DNA from 3 places in the Paenibacillus sp. 102 genome. Region 1 is predicted to be linked to each of the others. Evidence: riboswitches for the same ligand, from Rfam matches in the RefSeq annotation. Region 1 holds a riboswitch; each other region holds the start of a gene.

Region 1 (8,401 bases):
CACCAGTTACACTAATTGCCTTTGTCGTCGGTCCCATCGCACCTGCTACATATACTGCTTTACCACTCTCTCTTACAGCTTGTTTTGCTAGAAATGCCGCTCGCTCATTTAACTCTTCATCTAAATGAGCGAGCTCATAATCATGCAGTACGATATTTGTAGCACCAAACGTATTCGTCTCAATAATATCTGCACCTGCTTCAATGTAAGCTTTATGAATATCTAAAATAATATCTGGTCTTGTTTTTACTAAGTATTCATTACAACCTTCATATTCTTCTCCACCAAAATCTTCTGCTGTTAAATTCGCTTGCTGAATCATCGTTCCCATCGCACCATCTAATATTAAAATTTCATGGTGTAATCTCTCTTCTATTGATTTCATCAGTTGATTCCTTCTTTCACTTCTTGCTTTTCTTTCACATACTTAACAAGATTTTCTGTAATTTCATATTTTAAAAACGGTGTAATGAGATAAATGCCATTAAAGTATTTCATCGCGGCATCAATTAATTCTTGCGAAATACGAATCCCTTCTTCAATTGCAGCTTCTTGCATTTCATGCCCATCCATTCGCTGTCTTACTTCCTCAGGCAATGTAATACCTGGCACTTCAAAGTGAAGAAAATCAGCATTACGCTTACTTACTAAAGGCATAATTCCAATAAAGATTGGTTGTTCTAAGTGCTTTGTTGCCTCGTATACTTCTTCAATTAAGGATATATCGTAAATTGGTTGTGTTAAGAAATACTCAGCGCCAGCTGCAATTTTTCTCTCCATCCGCTTCACCGCTGCTTTTAAGTGTCTCACGTGCGGATTAAAAGCTCCTCCAACAGAGAATCTCGTCGCAGGGCCAATTGTTTTCCCTAAAATAGAACGCCCTTCATTCATTTCTTTAATCATTTTAATTAATTCAATAGAAGACAAATCATATACAGAAGTTGCTCCAGGAAAATCCCCAACTCGCGCCGGGTCACCTGTTAAAGCTAACACTTCTTCCATTCCTAAAGCTGATAAACCAAGTAAATGAGATTGCAAGCCAATCACATTATGATCACGGCACGTTAAATGCGTCAGCACTGGAATATCATGCTTCGTTAATAATGCCCCCATTGCCATATTTGAAATACGCGGAGATGCTAATGAGTTGTCCGCTAACGTAATCGCATCTGCTCCCGCTCTTCTCAATGCTCTTGCTCCTTCAAAAAAGCGCTGCGTATCCAATGTCTTTGGCGGATCTAACTCAACGACAACTGTTGTTTGCTTCTTTGCTTTCTCCGCGAGCGTAACATGAGTGCTAGCACGTTTTGTTTGCATATGAACTACTTGTTGTCTTTGAACAATTTGTTTTTCTGTAACAGGCGTTACATTCGCAATCGCACGCTTCATCCCTTCGATATGTGCTGGCGTTGTACCACAACACCCCCCTAGCAAACGAATACCTTGTTCAATAAATTTTGGTGTCATCTCTTCAAAATAAGCAGGGCTTCCTTCATATACGTACCGTCCTTCTACATAGTTTGGAAGGCCTGCATTTGGATAAGCTGATAAATAACCATTTTTCGGAATCGATATCATTTTAAAAGCTTCCGTCATATGAAGCGGTCCTAACTGACAGTTTAAGCCGACTACATTTGCACCGTAATCTAAAAGCCGCGCTAATATTTCATTTACATCATTCCCATTTTGTGTTGTGCCAGCTTCATGAAGCGCTAGCTGCGCAATAATTGGTATATCCGTTTTCTTCCTTAGCACTTTCACTGCATGTAGTAATTCAAATTCATCGTAAAAAGTTTCAAGTAATAGCCCATCCACACGTTCTTCTATTAATGCCCCAGCTTGCTCAAGCAACATAAATTCCCGTTCCATATCAGTCGTTGTGACTGCACCGATATGTTTCATTCCACCAATTGTACCTAAAATAGCATTCTTATCTGTCACAGATGCTTTCGCCAGTTTTACCGCCGCTCTATTAATTTGAACAACCTGATTTTCTAGTCCATATGTACGTAATTTTGCTTCATTTGCTCCATACGTATTTGTTTGAATCACATCTGCACCAGCAGCTACATATTGTTTATGAATAGATATAATTAAATCTGGATCTGATAGATTTAATTCTTCAAAACTACTTTGCAACCCATGGGAATGCAATAACGTACCAATTGCTCCATCACCGATAACAATTCCTTTTGACAATAGATCTAAAATTTTCACTTGTCTCCCTCTTTTCTATCAATATAAAAACCCCCTCTTCACCTTGAAGAGGGGGATATCATCTATCCTCCTCTTATCATGCAAAACACATTGTTTTGCAGGTATTAGCACCGTTTCAAACATTTCGTTTGAAGGTTGCCGGGTTTCACAGGGCCTTTCCCTCCACCGCTCTCAATAAGAGTTTGTCTTTATTATTTTGTATGTAATTAAAAGAAAATAGGTTATCCTTTCATATAAATCCATTTTGATTTTCTAATATATAAGTCGCCGCCACGAAGAACAAAAGGTGACTTACACTCGTTTTCTCCCTTTGTTTTAACTTTGCATGGGGTAAGAAGAGGATGTGACCGCTTCTATGTATAAACGGATGCTCTTCCCACCTTAATAGAAAAGTTTTATGTCGGTTGTTCAATTTGTATTTATATAACAATCTTTGTTAATTTTTTCATAAATTTAGCATGAGATAGACTAAAAGTCAATGAAATTAGAAGGAAAATAAAAATTATTTAAAATAAAGTTGCAATTCAATTATCTTTTGTTGTAAAGTTAAAATCATAATAAAATTTCATACAAACTATTCTTATCTAGAGAGGTAGAGGGACTGGCCCTATGACACCTCAGCAACCATTAACACGTTCGTTAATAAGGTGCTAATTCCAGCAAATTGTGAAAAGATTTGACAGATAAGAAGAAGACTATATTCGCATGAAAGCCTTCTTCTTAGAAGGCTTTTTTATTTTTATCAAGGAGGAATTTCACATGTCAACAATCGAAACAAAACTAGCTCAAATCGGAAATCGTAGCGAAACTACAACAGGAACGGTTAATCCCCCTGTTTACTTTTCAACAGCTTATCGTCATGAAGGAATCGGAAAATCAACAGGTTTTGATTATTCGCGAACAGGGAACCCAACACGTGGTCTTTTAGAACACGCAATTGCTGATTTAGAAGAAGGTGAGCGAGGTTATGCCTGTAGTTCAGGAATGGCAGCTGTTCTTCTTGTTCTTTCTTTATTCCGGTCTGGAGATGAACTTATCGTATCAGAAGACTTATATGGAGGAACCTATCGCTTATTTTCGGAGCATGAGGAAAAATGGAATATTCGATGTAGATACGTAGATACACAATCTATTAAACAAATAGAACAAGCCATCACTTCTCAAACGAAAGCTATTTTTATAGAAACACCAACCAATCCATTAATGCAAGTAACCGATATTGCAGCTGTCGCAACTGTCGCAAAACGACATGGCGTCCTGCTTATTGTAGATAATACTTTCTACACTCCTTATATACAACAACCCTTGACAGAAGGAGCAGATATTGTCCTTCATAGCGCCACAAAATATTTAGGTGGTCACAACGATGTATTAAGCGGACTTGTCGTTGCAAAAGGTCAAGCGCTTTGCGAAGAACTTGCCCACTATCATAACGCTTCTGGTGCTGTACTAAGCCCATTTGATTCATGGTTATTAATTCGCGGTATGAAAACATTAGCTCTTCGTATGAAACAACACGAAGAAAATGCAAAGAAAATCGTTTCTTATTTAAACGAGGAAGACGGTGTAACCGATGTTCTTTATCCAGGAAGAGGCGGTATGATTTCATTTCGGCTTCGCGATGAAAAATGGATAAATCCTTTCTTACAATCTTTATCATTAATTACCTTTGCAGAAAGCCTTGGCGGAGTTGAAAGTTTAATGACATATCCAGCAACACAAACACATGCAGATATCCCAGAAGAAGTACGTACAGCACGCGGTGTATGTAATCGCCTCCTTCGTTTCTCCGTTGGTATTGAAAACGGTGAAGATTTAATTCAAGACTTAAAGCAAGCTATTAAACATGTAAAAGAAGGTGTAAGAATATGAGTTATTCAATAGATACACTCTTACTTCATAACCAATATAAACATGATTCACAAACAGGCGCTGTTAACGTTCCCATCTATAATACATCAACATTCCATCAATTTGATGTAGATACATTTGGAAAATACGACTACAGTCGATCTGGTAATCCAACGCGAGAAGCACTAGAAGATATTATCGCTTTACTAGAAGGGGGAACGAAAGGATTTGCCTTTGCATCTGGAATTGCAGCGATTTCTACTGCCTTTCTTCTTTTATCACAAGGCGATCATGTTCTTATTTCTGAAGATGTGTATGGAGGGACTTATCGCATTGTAACAGAGGTTCTATCTCGTTATGGAGTTTCGCATACATTCGTTGACATGACAAATTTAGAAGAAGTAAAACAAAATATTAGACCGAACACAAAAGTCTTTTACGTTGAAACACCATCCAATCCATTATTAAAAGTAACCGACATTCGTGCTGTTTGCGAATTAGCAAAATCCGCCGGGGCACTTACATTTGTTGATAACACATTTTTAACACCATTATTCCAAAAACCACTTGAACTCGGAGCGGATGTTGTACTCCACAGCGCGACAAAGTTTATTTCTGGTCACAGTGATGTTACAGCTGGATTAGCGGTTGTAAAAGATGAGGAACTCGCTAAAAAACTCGGCTTCTTGCAAAATGCATTTGGTGCTATATTAGGACCACAAGATTGTTCTCTCGTTCTTCGCGGTCTGAAAACATTACACGTACGTCTCGAACACTCAGCAACAAATGCGAATAAAATTGCTCATTACTTACAAAAGCACTCGAAAACTCAGAATGTGTATTATCCTGGATTAGAATCACACAGTGGCTATAACATACAACAAACACAATCAAAATCTTCCGGTGCTGTTTTATCTTTCACGTTGCAATCTGAAGATGCGCTGCGCCAATTTTTATCACAAGTGAAACTTCCTGTATTCGCGGTAAGTTTAGGAGCTGTGGAATCCATCCTTTCTTACCCTGCAAAAATGTCACATGCAGCATTATCACAAGAAGCACGTGATGAAAGAGGTATTTCTAATTCATTGCTTCGTTTATCAGTTGGCCTTGAAAATGTAGATGATTTAATTACTGATTTTGAAAATGCACTTTCTTATGTCGAAGAACCTGTAAATGCATAAATACATTCGTTTAAACTCCAATCTAAAAAGAACCTTAATGAGGTTCTTTTTAGATTTCTATTTGCATAGTGTCATATGCAAACATAATATTAAGCCCTTCTTCTTGAAGGACCATCGCGATTTCACGTAGTTCATCATGACCAAGATCGTCAACTTCTTCAACATGCGTAATAATTGTTTTCTTCGCTCTTAGTTTTTTCACAACTTCTAACGTTTCTTCAAATGTCCCTTCTCGTATCCTCTCAATGTACGCACGCTCGAGCAACCGCTCTTTTGTTTTCCAGTTAAATTCAACCATCCCCATTGGTAATATTGCTAAATCTAAATTTCCTATTAAATGCGCTGGCGGTTTCCATTTATATAGTTCATCAGGTGCAATTAGTACTTTCGTTTCATTTTTTTCTAATAAGAACGCATATACATATTCTTCATGTAAACGGAACGGGGTAACTTTAATATTGTTCTTAATAAAAGAATGCCCGTCTTGTAAAACTTGAAGATCTATCCATTCTTGTTGATGCATAAATTGTAAATGATCCCATGAACCTAAAAATTGTTTCATATCCTCAGCTACTTGTTCTGGTAAATAAACGATTGTTTCCCAATCTTTCTTTGTTTGAAAATCCATTGTTTCCCAAATCCTTCTTCCCATCGTATGATCCGGATGCCAATGTGAATAAATTCCTACTTCCACTCTATGAATATGAGCGCGTTCTAATTGCAAACGTATTTCCTCTGGCGTGTCAATCAATAAATTAATATCATGAATAAACACACTCGGTCCCATCCGGCTATACGGGACACCTTTTTCACGAGCTTCTTTACACACTTTACTATTGCTTCCCGGTCTTGGAATTGGAATCGCTCCACCTGTTCCTAAAAATTCAATTTTCATGTTATCCCCTCTTTCCATCCAAAATCTCTATTCTATATAAGGGTATAAAACACCTTTTTCTTATTATTTTAAAAATTTTGTATATTTGTTTGAAAGAACAAAAAATTCATGATAAAATCGTGTTATAAATGTATCTGTATCTTCAAACATATTGTAATTTTCACCAAAAAACATCTTGTTACAAAAAGTACAAATTTTGCAAAGTTATTTACATCACGTTCTCTTTTCTTACAATTTCTTTACTTTAGAACATTTTTTCTGCAACAACTATTTTCTTTTCTTTAGATTTTTGGTATGTATAGTATGGGTATAACAGCTCGCATGGAGGTGGAAAAAACATGTTAGAAACCTTTCAAAAGGAATTAGAACTGTACGAAAATAATGCAGAATTATTGAAAGTTCTTGCTCATCCTGTTCGTTTATGTATTGTAAAAGGGTTAATCGAACGTGGTCCAAGCAATGTTTCGACAATGTACACAGGCTTAAATATGCCACAATCTACGATTTCACAGCATTTAGCGAAATTAAAAAGCGCTAAAATTGTTTCTAGTGAAAGAAAAGGATTAGAAATTTACTACAAAGTAGAAAATGAAACAATCATCCAACTTGTTCGTGTATTACTAGGTTAGGGGTAACCAAACAGAAAAGGGCGTATTCTATATTTTCTATCTCATATCTTTAATATAAATATATATCATGAGAGAAAATATACAATACTACATATCCTAAAGTCGTATCAAAAAAACAAGACGCAGAATCATTCTACGTCTTGTTTTTTTCTATATATGTAAATACTGCTTTAAATCAAAATGTGACATTCCTTTTTTTTGCATAACAACATCAAAAGCATCGCTCATCCCTCCATGTAAAATCATAGAACGAATCGCCCTGTTTTGTTTCTGTTTCGCAGAAAAAGGATCGGAATCTTGATGACTAGCAAGTTGTTCTAATATACCTGCCGCAAGTAAAAACTCCCTTTGTTTTGTATGCCACACTGTATATAGAGCACTCTCTTCTCCTATTTTCTTCAATTCATCCCAATGAATATGTGTTGTTATATCCATTTCACCTGGATACTCGAGCGGATTCCGAATGAGCCTATGGTTATAATACCCTCTTAAACTCCCTTCACGATGCGCAGGATGCATCCACTCCGCCATTATATATCCATAATCAACCGTGATGAATAAGCCTTTCTTGAGCCATCTTGCAACTTCTTGCACATAGGTTTCCATTGCTAGTGGCACTTCAAATCGTTGTCCTTCAGAAAGTTCAATATGATGTCTTTGGAGGTAACTCCTTATGCTTTCTTCTATCGGCCTTACTACTTCCCCAAGCTTTCCTTCATCCGTATACGTAATCCGTACTTCATACAAATTGCCATTTCGCTTCTCAACCACTTTAACAGGAAATGCATCAAACAATTCATTTGAAAAAACAACTCCTGTAAAAGACTCACCTAACTCCTCATAGGATTTGTACTGCGAAACATTTTGAAATGAATCAAGCTGACGTTTTTGTAATTTTCTATGGAAAGGACTCACTTCAATAATAGAATACTGTAAATTTGTAAAAGTCTCCGGAGAGAACTGCTTCCATTCTTGTAAAACAGCATAAGCAAATCTCCCTGTTCCTCCGCCAATTTCACAAATATTTGGAGGGATTTCTCCATTTTGGACAAGACGAATAAAAAAACGTGCGAATGTCTTTGCAAATACAGAAGAAATATTACTACTTGTAAAAAAGTCACCATTCCTTCCGATTTTCTCACGTTCTTTCATATAGTATCCGCACTCCTCATCATATAGTGCAAGGTTCATGTATGTGCTATATGAAATCGAATAATCCTTTTCTTTCTCCATCCATTTTCTTAAAATGAACTCCATCACCATATAGCTCCTTATTGTAAAAATGGATTATTTTCTTTTTCGAAACCAATATTTGTTTCTGGTCCATGTCCGCATAATACTGCCGTTTCATCTGGCAGTACAAATAGTTTTTCTTCAATGCTTCCAATTAATTCTGCAAAACTTCCTCCTGGTAAGTCTGTTCGACCAATACTCATTTGGAATAATACATCACCTGAAAATACAGCACTTGCCTCTTTACAATAATACGAAATGCTACCTGGAGAATGCCCTGGCGTCTCAAACATTTCAAATGTAAAGGCTCCAATCGTTAACGTTCCTTCACCTTCAATCATTTGATCAGCCGGTTTCGCTGTAATACTTCGATTCATCATAAAGATTTGTGAACC
Region 2 (8,401 bases), on a different contig from region 1:
TATTTTCTTTTGTCACACCACTTCCTACAATGAGCTGGAAATCACCTTGACTTACTCTTTGCATTTCATGAAGTACAGGTATATTTTCTTCTATCTTCCCTTGACCACCAGAAGTTAAAATGTGAGTTATCTTTTCAAAATTACGTAATGTTTGAACTGCACCAACAAGATCAGTCGCTTCATCTATCGCACGATGAAATGTAACATTCATTCCATCTACAACAGATAATAAATCAGCCAATTTTTTTTCATCAATTTGACTCTGCTCATTTAATACACCTAAAACAACACCTGCAGCACCAAGTTCTTGTGCAATTTGTATGTCCTCTTTCATCATTTCGATTTCTTCTGCCGTATATATAAATGATTTAGCATGCGGACGAATCATAACGTGGATCGGTATGTTTACTGCTTTTACCGCTTTTTTTATAAAAGCATAACTTGGCGTTAATCCACCTTCTGTATATGCTGAAATGAGCTCAATTCGATTTCCACCAGCTTTTTCAATTCGTTTCACATCTTCTAAACAAGTTGCAATGATTTCTAGCATAAAGCTACCTCTTTTCATACTTTTTCCACATTATTATACCGTAGCACAAATCAGAAACCTAGGTTTCCCATGTAAAACATGAAAAAAGGAATAAAAAAGAAAGATTTTTCAAACTCCTATAAAACAAAGCCTTGCTAGATTATAAATGAAGTAGATTAGTAAATACATGAGAAGATTCATGTGTCATTGATAACATTAAAAGTCTCTCCTGAATAGATTTCTATATCGTGCAGCAAAAAGAGTCTGACGCCCCAAGGTATCGGACTCTTTTTGCTGCACGATAAGACTTTGAACATACTTGAGAAATATATAAATTCCTCTCATGTATTTCCAAAATCCTTATATTTCTGTTATTCTTTTAATATAATTCTAAATTTTGCCACAAATTATACAAGGGGGCTCATTATACGATGAACATAAAAGCTACAACATTGACAGCAACAACTATCGCAGTCGCTTCTCTTCTCCCATCAATTACTGAAGCGGATACGCAAACAACAGCTGTACAACCAAAAAGCAACACAGAAATCGGATACGTAAAACTTGATAACGTTCAACTATATCAAGGAAATACAACAAATAGTGATTCCCTTGGAAGTATTTCATATAACACACCTGTTATCATTCTTGAAACTACACGTAATTGGTATAAGGTACATGCTCAAAACAAAGTTGGCTACATACAAAAATCTAATTTGTCTTTGACGAAATTAAGTGGGCAGCGCAACCAACATATCGTAACTGCAAGCGCTTTAAATGTTCGTTCAAAGCCGAGTATACACTCATCAATCCTTGACGTATTACCAAACGGGACATTTCTCTCCATTCAAGAAACACATCATGACTGGTATCTCATCTCTCACAACGGACAAAAAGGATACGTAAAAAAAGAATTTGTATCAAATAGCTCGCAGCCATTTGTTAAAGGGATTACTGTGCAAAATAATTCTTACTATGTTGCGACTCCTAGATTAAAAGTACGAAGCGGCGCAGGAACAAATACTGCTGTTTTAGGCTCTTTGCAAAATGGAATACAAATACAAGTAGTAGGTAAAGTAGGTTCGTGGTATAAAATTCGTTTTGGCTCTGGATATGGGTATGTTGCACAGCATTATGTATTACAAAATAAACACCAAGAAAAGTCTACGCCACCTTCTATACCTGCTGTTTTTAAATTTCCAACACAGGGACAAGTTAGCTCAAATTTTGAAGTTAGATGGGGACAAATGCATTATGGCGTCGATTTTACGGCAACTGGAGATCAATCTATTCGTGCTGCAGCTGCTGGAAAAGTTATCAAATCCTATTATTCTAACAGCTACGGGAACGTCGTTTTCGTTACTCATTACATAAAAGGAAAATTATATACAACTGTTTATGCGCATATGAAAAACCGATCTGTCCAAGTCGGAGATCGCGTTCAAACTGGACAAGTGTTAGGTCAGATGGGGAATACTGGACATTCAACGGGGCAACATCTTCATTTTGAATTACATAATGGGGCATGGAATTTTGAAAAAACAAATGCCGTTGATCCGCTCCCTTACTTGGTTAGGTAACACCTTATGCCACGTAATATTCCGTTACTCATTGAGTATCTAGCCTTTTTCGGCCTGATCTGTTGTTTCCTTATTTATGATACCAATATATATTTTTTAAGTATGCTCATCCTATTTGTATGCTGCGAAACATTACTGGAAGTATTTAAAATACGATTCAAAAAATACATTTCTCATTTATATACATCACTCATTATTATCGTCTGTCTAATCATTCATTTAAAGATTGATGGCCTATTTATATCGAGTATGTTCCCTGTATTTTTTATAAGCGTTCTTCTCATTGTATCTCAATATATCTACATACCGGAACATCATAAAAAAGGAGATACAAAGACAAAGATTGTATAGTCTTTTCTAGCACATCATGCAAAAACCACTTTTGAATAACGATTCAAAAGTGGTTTTATTTGCACAAAACATTCCGTTTTTATAACTCCATACTGTTTAAAATATCTTTTAACGCTTTTAACTCTTCCATCGTTAATGTGACACCTTTCCCCATTTTGTCGTGCTCAGGCGCCCAATCACGCAAATCATATTTTGGCTCTTTTCCGTTCCAACTGATTAAATTGAGCTCTTTATTCCAGCCTTTAGGTGACTGTGATATAGCTCCAAAAGTTTTTTGAATATCAAACTTAATTTCCGCCACTGTTGTTCACCCCTTACAGTATATATTCCCTGTTTTTGTCTCCTACATTCTCTCATATCTATATCGATAGTGCTAATTTCCTGCACGTTGATCATTGAACACCTTTTAACTGTTCATCTCGCACTAAAAAAAGACTTCGATATACACCGAAGCCTTTATACTTACCGTTTATCAATTTTCGCAGCAATTCTATTCCCAATAAATTGCACAGATTGAACGAGAATGACAAGCATAAGTACCGTAACAACCATAACATCTGTTTGGAAACGATAATATCCAAAGCGGATTGCTAGGTCCCCGACACCCCCGCCTCCGACAACTCCCGCCATAGCGGAGTAGGAAATAAAACTTACCGTTAAAACGGTTAAGCTTAATACAAGACCTGAACGCGCTTCAACAAGCAGTACTTTCCACACGATTTGCAGCGGAGTTGCTCCCATTGCTTCAGCAGCTTCGATTACTCCTTTTGGAACTTCGCGCAGCGCTTGCTCTACGAGTCTCGCAAAATAAGGGATTGCTGCTACTGATAAAGGAATCGTTGCAGCGATTGGACCGATTGTAGTTCCCAATAAAGTTCTTGTGAGAGGTACAAGTGCTACTAGTAAAATGATAAATGGAAATGAACGAATAATATTTACGATACCATTTAAAATACGATGGACAATATTTTGTTCCAAAATTTGTCCTTTACTTGTAAAATACAAAATTACACCTAAAGGAACCCCTAAAATAATTGCTGCTCCCACAGAAAGTCCAACCATTAATAATGTTTGTAAAAGCGATGTCCAAATCTCTGGAAGGAGCGGAATAACATTATTGAACATGTGCAACGCCCCTCTCTTGCTCTACTCCTAATAAAAGTTTCGCAATTTCTGTTGTTGGTTTTAAATGTTGGTCGCGTAAGTGGAATGATTCAACAACTTCTCCTTCTTCCATTACCGCGACTTTATTACAAATTTGTTTAATGACATTCATTTCATGCGTTACGATTACGATTGTAACTCCTAACTCTTTATTTATCTTTTGTAAAAATTGCAAAATAGAAAGTGTCGTTTTCGGATCGAGTGCCGATGTCGGTTCATCACAAAGCAATACCTTAGGATCATTTGCTAATGCACGAGCAATCGCAACACGCTGTTTTTGCCCACCGCTCAGTTGTGAAGGAAAATGATGTGCTTTATCACTTAAACCAACAATCTCTAAACATTCTCTCACTCGTTTTTCTTTCTCTTCTTTTGAAACTGATTTCAATTCTAATGGCAGGGCAATATTATCCGATACATTTTTATTATGAAGAAGATGAAAATGTTGAAAAATCATCCCGATTGACTGTCTGGCTGTTCGTAAGTCTTTTTTCGATAACTTTGTTAAATCTTTACCATTTACAATGACTGCACCTGAATCTGGTTTTTCCAGTAAATTCATTGTACGTAATAACGTAGATTTTCCCGCACCACTTAAGCCAGCAATTCCGTATATATCATGTTCTTCAATTTGTAAAGAGACTGATTTTACACCGTGAAATAAACCTTCTTTCGTCTGAAACGTTTTATTTATATTGCGTAACGTTATCACGTTCACTCACTCCTTTTCAATTGATTTATAAGCATCGTCTGCTAGTAATGAGAGTGTTACATCATCCATTGGTGGATTGTGTAAACCAGCGCGAACATTTAAATAATAGCGGTGCAGCGGATTCTTTTCAGATAAACTTTTTGCCCCTACAATTCTCATTGCCTTATCGACAATTGATATCGCTGCATTCGTCGCAATATATTTCGCTGCTGCTAATTCTGCTTGCAAGGATTGTTTATTTTTCGCCTCATCATATTTTTTCGCCACTTGGTATAAAAAAGTGCGAGCTTGCAAGAGTTCTAACTCTAATTCGCCTACTAATCTTCTAACGTTTGGAAGCAAGCTGATTGGGTGATTTAAACTATTCGGTTGATATGATTTCGCAAAATCAATTGCATAATTTCTTGCAGCCTGTGCAATTCCCAAATAGCATGCTGGTATATGAAGTAACCATCCAATTCCTTTCGGTTTCGACTTCGAACCTTTTACATCTGTAAAAAATTTATTCGGGATTTCAACATTCTGCAGTACAAGATCGTGGCTAGCGGTTCCGCGCATCGCAACACTATCCCAAGTCTCCTCAATAAACACACCCTTTTCATGTCTTGGAATTACAAATTCCCCAATCTCTTCTCTTCCTTCAATACTCGCTGAAATAATGAAATAATCGAGTACAGGTGCCATCGTTGTAAAAGTCTTTCTCCCGTTTATAATCCATTTATCACCTTTTTGTACAGCTAACGTTTCTGGTTTTCCGCCTCGCGTTGGACTCCCTGTTTTTGGTTCCGTTGCCGCTCTGTTAAAAAGAGCGCCTTTTTTTACTTCGTCACAAAACCAAGCGAACATATCGGGTTTCCATGAACGATTTTCAGCAAGTTCCTTCACAATCCCAAGGTGCCAGCCAATTGATAAAGCTGTTGCTCCGTCTCCCTCTGCAATCTTTTCTTGAAATAAAACAAAGTCATATAGCGAAATTGCCTTTCCTCCGACATCTTTTGGTAATGTTAACTTCGTATAACCGATATGCTGCAACTCTTTAATATTTTCAAAAGGAAAAGATCCGAGTTCACTCAGTTGATGTTCCCTTCCTGCAAACTGCGGAATTAATTCCTTTATCTTCTCCAATACGAGAACTTGTTCTTCTGTTTCTATAAATGATAATGTCATATCAAGATCTCCTTTACTTTAAGTAATCAGGAAGTACGAATCCTTCAAATTGTTCTTCAGATTGAATCATCTTTTTAAATTCTGGTGAATGGTACGCTTCAATTAAGTCTTTCGCAAATTGTTTTTCTTTATCTTCATCACGAACAGTAACAATAATTCTGTGTTGCGGAGGTGTTTTTTCTAATTCCAATGCTTCTTTTAACTTATGTCCAGATGAAATGACAAGATTTCCGTTAATAATGCCGTAATCTAAATCTTTCATTGCCCTTGGGATTTGTGGTGATTCGAGCGGTACTAATTTGAAATCTTTCTTTTTAAACGTTATGTCTTTTTCAGAGATTGTTAAAATATTTACATTTCCTTTTAATTTCACCCAGCCAATCTCTTCTAAAATACGTAATGCCCGTTCTAAATTAACTGGATCATTGGGTACCCCAATCTTCATTCCATCTTTCAAATCATCTAATGATTTATGTTTTTCAGAGTATACACCTTGAGGTGCTGATGGAACTTGAATAATACTTGAAATTTTCGCATTATTTTCTTTTGCGTAAGACTTCATAAAAGCAGTACTTTGAAATATATTTGCATCAATATCCTTATTCGTTAATGCAGGATTTGTTTCGTTTGGCGAATTAAACTCAACAATTTTAATTTTGTATCCCTTTTTCTCTAAGTACGGTTGTACTGCTTTTTTCACTTGATCGCTATATGGACCAGGTGTAAAGCCTAAACGAATCTCTTTTTGATTGCCCCCTGATGTCTGCGTACAACCAGTAATGATAAATAAACTACATACAATACTTACAAGTGCAAAAAATAAACGCTTCATCCCTTCTCCTCCTACTAAAAAACAACCTTACATATAAGAAGGTTGTCATCTCTTTTCCTTCTTATCTACTCGGAATTAGCACCTTTTTATTACAGATAGGTTGCTGAAGCTTCATCGGGCCGTTCCCTCCACTTCTCTCGATAAGATTATATTTTATTATGTTCTCTATTGTGTCACTATTCCGATGAAAATACAAGGCTTTTATTATAAAAATTTTCTATAATTTGTAAAGTTATAGGAAAATTACAACATATTCACATAACAAAAAGGATAGATAAGGCAGAGTAGTTCTGCCTTATCTATCCTTTCTCTTACTTGTTTAATCACCTTTCAGCATACGTAAAGGTAACGATGCAACATACCCAATATAAGAACATAATTCTTTAAAAAAGAACGGAATTTCTGTATCTAATGTTTTATATGCTGATGTTGGCGTTGGTGATGCATATGCATCCATCCCAATATGCTTCGCTATTTTCATCGCTCGCTTCATATGAAGAGGATCACTTACAATCGTGTATGTATGTAAGCCATTATCAATTCCGACCTGTTTCGCATTCTTTAAATTATCTTCTGTAAAACGCGACTGTGTTTCAATTAATATATCTTCATCCTTTACGTTATGTTTTATTGCATACGCTTTTGCAGTACGTGCTTCTTCTTGCTCCGCTTCAAATTTGGTACCACCTGTAAAAATAATTTTTTTAATACTTCCATTCTTATACAAGGAAATCGCATGATTGATTCTTTCGCGAAATACAGGAGACGGCTTTCCGTTCCAAGACGCCGCTCCTAGTACAACAGCAGCATCTGTAGGTACCTCGTCTGTTTTAAAGCGATAACTCCAAATATCGTAAGCTACATAACTTACAAATAGAATCATAGAACTAATCATAAGCAAGAACACTTGCAAGATTCTTCTTTTTTTACTTTTCTTATTTTGTTTCATTTGTACTAGCCTCCGTGCATCATCCATACTTCTATTAATTTAAAATGATCTTTTTTGAATCATTATATTTGAGTTTATTTGAAAGAAGGCACTTTTCTCAACAATTGATTCGTGCTATAAAGGGTTTTCATTCAAATAGAGGATTTTTAATTTACTATTATTTGCGGTTCATACTTTATGAATTTGATTTATGTACAAATTTCTCATACAACTCTATTGTAACGAATTTCTTCACAGAAGGGAATGATGAAACAAAAGTATATAAAAGAAGTTATCATTTTGTAAGAAAAAAAGAAGAGATTTTCCTAATTTCATAGAAACGAACCTCTTTTTTCTATCTACTTTATAATCCAATATTTCATATGTTGCTCCTCAAGTGCACATGTAAAGCCTGCTTTTTCTAACACTCTACTTGAAGCAACATTACTCGTTAAGCAATCTGCTTTAATCGTTTTTACTTCCTCATTCTGCTTAAGCCACTCTACAAAAGCTCTCGCCATCTCAGTCGCATAACCATTTCCTTGATAATCTGATACGATACTATATCCAATCTCAACTGTACCAGTTGAATCAGGTGCACCTTTACAACCCATATCACCAATAATTGCATTATCTTCCTTATGAATAATGAGTCCACTCCACTTACTTTGCTTTGGATTTTTCCGTAAACCTTCCGCAATCCACGGCAAAATATCTTTATAATCAGGCATTGGCCAGTCTAAAGATACTTTATATGGTATGATTTCCTGCAACTCTTCTCTTCCTTTTATCGTTGCCTCGACAAGTTCTAATGTAAAGGGAATCATCTTTAGTCGCTTTGTTTCAATATTTATCATGTAAACCTCCTATTTATGTAAATCCATTTTTTTCAGTAGTTGCTCTTTCACTACTGGCCACTCACTCAAAATGATGCTATATACTACCGCATCCCTTACATAGCCACTCGGTAACTTTCTTTCATTTCGTAATACTCCTTCTTTTACTGCACCTAGCCTTTCAATTGCTCGCTGCGCTTTTTCATTTCGCAAATCTGTCTTTATTTGCACGCGCAGCATCTTTAATTTTTCAAACGCATATTGCAATAACATGTACTTACATTCCGTATTTATACTCGTTC
Region 3 (8,401 bases), on a different contig from region 1:
CTAAGACGGAAGAAACTGATTGCAAAACATTTATTCCTGAAGCTTAAACGATAAAGGGTAACCGTATGGGGTTGCCCTTTTATTAATTATAGTATTGATAATAAATCTCATTTTCATTCACTATTTTTTCTTTTCTTGTTATTTTTTATATTTTTTTCATGCAAGAAGCCATTTTAATTAATCGCAAAATGCGCAGGAGTCTCGTTCAACAAAAAATACAGTGTCATACCATTCCTAATAATATCTACAAATTTTCAAGCGAACTGAAAAATATCCCTTGACCTGAAACGCTTTTCATAAACTATAACTAAGTTGTGCTTGATGTCGCAAGTATGAAAACGATACCTAGTGTATGTATCTATACGAGCATGTTTATTTATAGAAAGTGGTGACGGAACAATGAAACTAATTGCAATTGATTTAGATGGGACTCTTCTTTCGGGAAATAAAGTGATTAGTAAAGAAAATGCAGAAGCGATTCGGAAATGTCAGGAGCAGGGGCATGTGGTAGCGATTTGTACAGGACGTTCTATCGTAGATATTGAACGTTTACTACTGGAAGCTAATTTACAATGTCCTATTATTGCAGAAAACGGTGCTCTTATTTATACGGATCAAAAAATGATGAAGCGATATCCAATTCAAAATACACAGGCACTTGAAATTGTCGAGTATCTTGAACAAAATCGTATGTATTATCAACTGTATACAGACAGAGGTGTATACGTTCCGGCGTATGGTGAAGAAAGTGTGAATCATGAAATAGAATGGATAAAAAGGTCAAATAAAGATATTGATCAAGAAGAGGTTGAAAGCATCGCAGCGTTATACCTTGAACATACAGCGTTTCATATAACAGAAAGTTGTAAATCCATATTAGAAGAAGAGATTTATGTGCATAAACTTTTACCATTTTCCTATGATATGGAGAAATTAAAAAAGTTAAAAATGCATTTTCAACATAATACAGAGCTAGCAATTACCGCTTCATATTGGCATAATGTGGAGATTAATCATTGTGATGCTCAAAAGGGTAATGGTTTATATACTTTAGCGAAACATCTTAATGTTCCAGTAGAAAATACTATTGCAATAGGTGATGGTCTAAATGATATTTCTATGATGGAAAAGGCAAATATATCTATCGCAATGGGAAATGCAGTGGACGAAATTAAACAAATTTGTCACTATGAAACACTATCGAATGAAGAACACGGCGTTGCACATGCTCTTTACCAATATGTCATGGTAAAAAAATAAAAAAGAATCCAACAAGGATTCTTTTTTATTTTTATTAGGGGTAAGGTATTCTATGAGATTCATAGAAGCCTTATTACATTTTATTTTATAGAATATATTGGAAGAATTGTATATATTTTTAAATTTTTTTGTGAATATTTTGTGAATAACACATTTATGGAAAGGGAATTATATAGCATTTCGAACGTTTTTTATTGAAAAATAAAATTTATTTGAATAATTACGCTCTTACTATATACCTACGAGAACATTATTCGTATAATGGAGAAGCGTGAATAAAAAATGGTATTAATTTTACATATAGAGGTGGAAAGAGAATGAATGCTCGGCTATTGGAACTCATTGATGTGAACACAATAGAAACCATGGCAGAACAATTTTATAAATTAACAAACATTTCACATCAACTTCTTGATCAAAATATGGAATGTGTTTTTTCATTTGGTATAAATCAAGAAGAAAATATACAATTTACAAAGATTGAAATTCCGTTTTTTTTACATGAACAACGTCTTGGGTCATTTGTTGCTTGTTCAGAAAAAAATGACATCCGTACTTGTCAAAAATACTTCGAAATGCTTTCAAATCTCATTGTCGATAGTGCAATGAATAAACTTCAAAACCAAACGAAAAATATACATTTACTTTCTCAAAAAGAAGAACAGCTACATACAATTTTGCAAAACATGCCTATTTTAGTCGATGCTCTTGATAAGGATGGAAATTTCCTATTATGGAACCGTGAATGCGAGCTTGTAACGGGCTATGCTGCGGAAGAGATCGTTGGGAATCCCAAAGCGCTTGAATTGCTATACCCTGATGAAAGCTATCGCAAGCAAATCCAAAAGAAATTTTCTACTCGTGGAAAAAGTTTTCGAGATTGGGAAATGAATTTAACATGCAAAAATGGAGAAATAAAAACAATCATGTGGTCAAATATTTCAGAGCAATTCCCAGTACCTGGTTATAGTTATTGGGCAGTGGGAGTTGATATTACTCATCGAAAAGGGATTGAAGAGCAATTAAAACAGCAAACTTCTGAGCTAGAGCTTATTTTCAAAGCATTACCTGATTTATGTTTTTTAACTGAAGCTGATGGAACAATTATAGATTATAAAGCCGGTTCAACAGCTAAATTTTACGTACCTGCAGAATCATTTATGGGGAAAAAGTTTTACGAAGTCTTGCCATCACCTGTAGCACAGCAATTTCAAGAAGCCATTCATCAAGTACAACAAAAGGAATCGACAGTTATTGTTGAGTATCCGCTAACACTTAAAGGAAGTATTAGTTTCTTTGAAGCTAGGTGTTTACCACTTTTACAAGATAAGATTATGATAATTGTTCGGGATATTACCGAACGGAAAAAGACTGAAGAGTTATTGAATAAATCAGATACACTTGCAGCAATTGGACAATTAGCGGCCGGGGTAGCCCACGAAGTCCGAAATCCATTAACAGTAATCAAAGGATTTATTCAATTATTTCAAATAAACCAAGAAGATCAAGATAAATATTTTGATCTTATGCTATCAGAGATTGAAAGAATTGAATCTATACTTCATGAGTTTTTATCGATTGCAAAGACTGATGTCATTCCAACTGAAAAGAAAAATATTTGTTCGATCTTAAGAAATGTCGTTTCGTTAATCAACACAAAGGCAATTATGACAAATATTCAAATTGATCTGTATATAGAGTCAAAAGAATTAATGATTGATTGTTGTGAAAATCAATTAAAACAAGTTTTTGTTAATATTTTACAAAACTCAATTGAAGCAATGCCAGATGGTGGGAAAATCTCTATTTCTGTGAAAAAATCAGAGTGTGAGGAAGTTATTATTAATATGGTAGATGAGGGCATAGGAATTCCTGAGGAAAGAATAAAAAGGCTAGGCGAACCTTTCTATAGTACGAAAGAAAAAGGAACGGGTATTGGATTAATGCTCAGTTATAAAATTATTGAGAGTCATCACGGAAGAATTAGTATTATGAGTGAGGTAGGAGTAGGAACATTGGTTACTATTTATTTACCCATGTTTCAAAGTGAGCAGGTGACTTCTCATTCGACTATGCCATCTATAACAGGGGTTTTGTAAAGAAAGCAATGAGGAAAATTAATATAGAGTTACAATAAAGAAAAGAAGCTGTCTTATTATTTGTAAGACAGCTTCTTTTCTTTATTAGCCGGCGAATTGCACTGCAGTTTTAGCATGTAAAAAAGCAGTATCAAATACAGGGATAGAAAGGTCTTGTTGTGAAATGAGTAACGGTATTTCTGTACATCCTAATAAAATTCCCTCTGCGCCATTTTCAATGAGTTTTTGAATGATTTGTAAGAAACGGTCTTTGGATTGATGTGAAATAATACCTTTGCTTAATTCGTGGAGAATGACATGATGAATGAAATTTCGTTCATTTTCTTCGGGAATAATTGTTTCAATACCATAATTAGCTAGTCTCGTTTTATAAAAATCTTGTTCCATTGTCTGTTTTGTTCCAAGTAAACCAATCCGTTTCACATCATGTTCAACAATTTCTTCAGCGCTTACATCTCCAATGTGGAGAAGGGGGATAGAGATTGCTTGTTCTACTTCTTCCGCAAATTGGTGTACTGTATTTGAACACATAAGTATACAATCTGCACCGGAATGTTCTACTTTTTTTGCTACTTGAACGAGTTGGTTTTGCACTTCCTCATATTGTTGATTTTGTAATAAAGTTGTCACTTCGCCAAAATCCATGCTATATAAAACAAGCTTTGCATTATGATTATACTGAGATAAAGTTAGCGTATTAATATGTTTATAATAAAGAGATGTTGATTCCCAGCTTAATCCACCAATTAGCCCAATTACTTTCATGATCAATTCCTCCCGTTATCCCGTTTGTTACATTAATTATTCCATAATTCCGATGAGAATACAATGATTTATTTATTTGTTTTTCAAAAAAGAAAAATATTGAAATTAATTTACGTTAATGCAATAATACAAATTACAAACGAATACTTATCCAGAGAGGTGGAGGGAACGGCCCTATGAAACCTCAGCAACCCCTATTTATTCATAGAAATAGGAAGGTGCTAATTCCGCAAAAGACGTATTGTCTTTTGAAAGATAAGAGGATCATATCTCCATACGCAAATGACCTCTTATAGAAGAGGTCATTTTTTATTGGGAAGAAAGGAAGTGAAGATGCATAATTCAATTTTCTTTTACATATAGGACTAATATAAGCTAACTGGAATGAGAGGAGAATCCATATGAACAAATTATCTACAAAATTAGTCGTAGCAATTGGAATCGGTTCTGCAATATATGGTGTATTAGGTCTATGGGGACTTTCAATTGCCCCAAACACATTTATAAAACCTGCTCTAGCTATATTAACAATTTTTGGTGCAATTTTCGGGCCATTTGCAGGGCTTTTGATTGGCCTTATCGGTCATACAGTGACAGATATTATCGCTGGATGGGGGATATGGTGGGGGTGGGTACTTAGCTCAGGAATTATTGGATTTACGATGGGACTTGTACAAAAAAGAGCGAGTTTCAGTGTGAAAAATGGAATATTCCATAATCGAGATATTTCATATTTTGCTGTAACTGGTTTAATTGGGATTGTCATTGCAATTATATTTGCCGGTGCTTTTGATATTATCGTTATGGGGGAACCTTTAGATAAAATTATTATTCAAGTATTTGGTGCAACGATTGCAGATGTCCTTGTATTCTTAATTCTTGGTTTACCAATTACACTTGGATTAGCGAAGGCGAATAAAAAACATACACATTTAAAAATTGAAAAGTAGGGATAGTACAATGAAGCCTATTATTTCCTTTGAACAATTCACATTTCAATATAAACAAGTGACAGAACCTACTTTAAAGAATGTTACATTCCATATTTATCCAGGAGAAAAAGTATTGATTGTCGGTCGAAGTGGATCAGGAAAATCAACGTTGGCCCATTGTATAAATGGGCTGATCCCCTTTTCATATGAAGGATCAAGTACTGGGAACATTTCAATATGTGGTAAGGATCCACGAAAAGGTAGTATTTTTGAACAAAGTAAGCATGTAGGAACTATTTTACAAGATCAAGATTCCCAATTTATTGGTTTAACCGTAGGAGAAGATGTTGCTTTTTCACTAGAAAACGATTGTGTAGAACAGAAGAAAATGAAGGCGGTTGTTATGGACTCTTTGCAGAAAGTACAGATGCACGCATTTCATTCACGAAGCCCACATGAATTGTCTGGTGGCCAAAAACAATCTGTATCTCTTGCTGGGCTACTAACGACAGATGCTGACATATTATTATTTGATGAGCCACTAGCGAATTTAGACCCTATAAGTAGTTTGAAAACAGTAGAACTTATTCAAAAGGTTCACCAACAATCAAATAAAACAATCGTTATTATTGAGCATAGAATAGAAGAAATACTAAAATTAGACCTTGATAAAATCATATTAATAGAGGAAGGGAGAATTGTAGCAATCGATTCACCAAAAAGGATTTTACAAACAAACATTCTACAAAATATAGGATTAAGAGAACCTGTATATATTGAAGCGTTAAAAAATCTAAAAATGAATATTTTAGATGAAGAAATATATCCAATTGAAACTTTAAATAATGAGAAGTTAAATAAAACGGTAAAACAATGGATGATGAGCTCTACCGCTTCTAAAAAACAACCTAAAAAAGAAATCTTATGTCAAATAGAGAATCTCTCATTTTCATATTCTCACAAAAATTTCACATTAAAGGACATAACAGTCTCTATACGAAGGGGAGAAATTTTAGCATTATTAGGTCATAATGGTGCAGGTAAGTCTACATTTGCACATTTATTAACTGGAATGAACAAAGCACAGGAAGGGAAAATTATATTTGATAATGATAATATAACTTCATGGTCTATTCGTAAGCGTGGAGAAGTGATATCTTACGTCATGCAAAATCCTAATCATATGATTACACAATCTACTGTTTGGGATGAAGTTGCTTTTTCATTAAAATTACAGAAGGCTTCTAGTGCAGAAATACATAAACGAGTGGAAGATGCATTGCGAATTTGTGGATTATACCCATTTCGAAATTGGCCGATTCAAGCGTTAAGTTACGGACAAAAGAAGAGGCTTACCATTGCATCAGTTTTAACAAGGAATCCGAAGCTTATCATCTTAGACGAGCCAACAGCAGGGCAAGATTATTTTCATTATAAACAATTTATGTCTTGTATAAGTCTATTAGCGACACAGGGCATATCATTTATCTTTATTACACATGATATGAACCTAGCTTTAGAATATGCAGACCGTGCAGTTGTCCTTCATAAAGGAAAAATACTTGCTGATGATACTGTTCCGATTGTATTAGCAAATAGCGAAGTATTACAACAAGCTAATTTACAGGAAAGTTCGTTAACAACATTAGCAAGATTGAGTAAAGTTCCTTTTCCGGAAGTTTTTGTACAAATGTATATGGAAACAAAAAGGAGGGGGGATTATGAGTAAATCAAATTTATTTTATATAGACAATCATACATATTTTCATCGTATAGATGGCGCAATTAAATTGTTGTTATTTATAATTTGGATGACTCTTACGTTTATATTTTTTGATTTTCGTATTTTATTATGCTTGTTTTTCATTGGTTGTTTAGGGTTAGCGATTGCCAAAATCCCAGTAAGAAAAATTGTTGTTATTTTTAGTGTCATTTTTACATTTAGTATGCTAAATTCAGTGATGATTTTATTAATTACACCGACCCATGGATCTGAGTTAACTGGTACAAGTACTGCATTTTTACATATTGGATATGCTACGATTACATTCGAAACACTCTTTTATGCTCTTACGCTCTCATTAAAGTATTTTACGTTATTACCATTTACACTTATTTTCATATACACGACACATCCAAGTGAGTTCGCTAGCAGTTTATATAAAATTGGTTTACCGTATAAGATTGCCTATGCGATAAACATTGCGCTTCGTTACGTACCGAATATACAAGCGGAATACAAATTGATTAAGCACGCTCAAGAAGCAAGAGGTGTATCATTTGAAAGAGGAGAGGCGAATTTTTTTGAACGTATTAAAAACCGGATACTCATCTTTTGGCCACTTGTTATTCACTCTTTAGAGCGAATTGATACCGTTTCAAATGCAATGGACTTACGAGGATTCGGAAAAAAAGAGAAGCGAACATGGTACTTTACAACAAAAGCAAAACAAGAAGATTATATAGGACTCATTATTGGTATTATAATTTTGATATTTGCCATTTACCTAAAATTCAATATTTTCAAAGGGTTTTGGTATCCATTGTAAATTTCTCGATGTTATTCGGATAAAATTTAGGCACTCGCGGAGTGCTTTTTTAATTTATCCAAGACATGCTCCAAAATCATATAAAAACATACTGTATAATACGAACCCGTTAATAAACAATCAATTTATATCCATTAGTTTTATACTAAAAGGAGGAGAAAATATGAGTTTTGGTGGTTCTTGTGGTTTTGGTGGAAGTTTTGCGCTATTAGTTGTGTTATTTATTTTATTAATTATTGTTGGATGCAGTTGCTGGGGCGGAGGGTATTAAAAAACATACTACTTTTTAATCACTCGTCGCAGAATCATGTAATCAAAAAAACTATTAAAGGTACTTTTTTTAGTATCAATACGAGGTTCAACATGAAAAAGGAGCTATCATGCTCCTTTTTTTAATATAAATTTTCTGAATTTTTATTTTTTTGTGTACCGGTGATTGATTTTGATTAAGTTTTACAAATAAAATGTTTAATGAACAAATACGTGAAGAGTAGTGCTGCTATGTTAGGTAATAAAAAATGAAATAGGGACAGCTGTGATTTAAATCAAAACTTTACCGAAGTGACAAAGTTAAACATCAAAACATTCGTGAAATTCACGTGCTTTTTTATATTATTAACACTTGTGAATAAAAGGCGAGTTTTTATTATTCACGATAGTTATTGTTTTTGATTACCTAGCTTCTTTTGACTGTTAGGCGTAATTTCATCGGCAAACTCTATATTTGCTAAATTTACTTTGGATGGAATAAATGCTTTTGTCGTATTTTGAACATCTTGGAACAAACGTTGAATAG

The links. A riboswitch is a leader RNA that binds a small molecule or an ion and turns the genes downstream of it on or off. The one in region 1 is predicted to bind S-adenosylmethionine.
Region 2: it holds a riboswitch for S-adenosylmethionine, as region 1 does, so the genes downstream of both, AAIE21_RS12655 (MetQ/NlpA family ABC transporter substrate-binding protein) here and AAIE21_RS03975 (methionine biosynthesis PLP-dependent protein) in region 1, are expected to answer to the same signal.
Region 3: it holds a riboswitch for S-adenosylmethionine, as region 1 does, so the genes downstream of both, AAIE21_RS11855 (ECF-type riboflavin transporter substrate-binding protein) here and AAIE21_RS03975 (methionine biosynthesis PLP-dependent protein) in region 1, are expected to answer to the same signal.

Annotation. Positions count from the first base shown of each region.
Region 1 covers NZ_JBCGHT010000001.1:741,077-749,477, forward strand. Annotated here, with positions in the region: gene metH (methionine synthase) at 1-385, opposite strand, end outside; gene AAIE21_RS03970 (bifunctional homocysteine S-methyltransferase/methylenetetrahydrofolate reductase) at 385-2,217, opposite strand; SAM riboswitch class I at 2,288-2,398, opposite strand; SAM riboswitch class I at 2,795-2,907, shown strand; gene AAIE21_RS03975 (methionine biosynthesis PLP-dependent protein) at 2,977-4,089, shown strand; gene metC (cystathionine beta-lyase) at 4,086-5,249, shown strand; gene AAIE21_RS03985 (MBL fold metallo-hydrolase) at 5,299-6,144, opposite strand; gene AAIE21_RS03990 (ArsR/SmtB family transcription factor) at 6,483-6,773, shown strand; gene AAIE21_RS03995 (class I SAM-dependent methyltransferase) at 6,924-8,036, opposite strand; gene AAIE21_RS04000 (MBL fold metallo-hydrolase) at 8,045-8,401, opposite strand, start outside.
Region 2 covers NZ_JBCGHT010000004.1:96,198-104,598, forward strand. Annotated here, with positions in the region: gene AAIE21_RS12625 (copper homeostasis protein CutC) at 1-550, opposite strand, end outside; gene AAIE21_RS12630 (SH3 domain-containing protein) at 961-2,109, shown strand; gene AAIE21_RS12635 (YdbC family protein) at 2,540-2,761, opposite strand; gene AAIE21_RS12640 (methionine ABC transporter permease) at 2,923-3,585, opposite strand; gene AAIE21_RS12645 (methionine ABC transporter ATP-binding protein) at 3,575-4,336, opposite strand; gene AAIE21_RS12650 (acyl-CoA dehydrogenase family protein) at 4,343-5,503, opposite strand; gene AAIE21_RS12655 (MetQ/NlpA family ABC transporter substrate-binding protein) at 5,517-6,335, opposite strand; SAM riboswitch class I at 6,394-6,482, opposite strand; gene AAIE21_RS12660 (YdcF family protein) at 6,655-7,284, opposite strand; gene AAIE21_RS12665 (GNAT family N-acetyltransferase) at 7,623-8,120, opposite strand; gene AAIE21_RS12670 (GNAT family N-acetyltransferase) at 8,130-8,401, opposite strand, start outside.
Region 3 covers NZ_JBCGHT010000003.1:512,994-521,394, reverse strand. Annotated here, with positions in the region: gene AAIE21_RS11875 (DUF1540 domain-containing protein) at 1-47, shown strand, start outside; gene AAIE21_RS11870 (Cof-type HAD-IIB family hydrolase) at 400-1,260, shown strand; gene AAIE21_RS11865 (ATP-binding protein) at 1,578-3,359, shown strand; gene AAIE21_RS11860 (aspartate/glutamate racemase family protein) at 3,444-4,124, opposite strand; SAM riboswitch class I at 4,269-4,386, shown strand; gene AAIE21_RS11855 (ECF-type riboflavin transporter substrate-binding protein) at 4,526-5,074, shown strand; gene AAIE21_RS11850 (ABC transporter ATP-binding protein) at 5,085-6,785, shown strand; gene AAIE21_RS11845 (energy-coupling factor transporter transmembrane component T family protein) at 6,778-7,605, shown strand; gene AAIE21_RS11840 (YjcZ family sporulation protein) at 7,769-7,876, shown strand; gene AAIE21_RS11835 (hypothetical protein) at 8,265-8,401, opposite strand, start outside.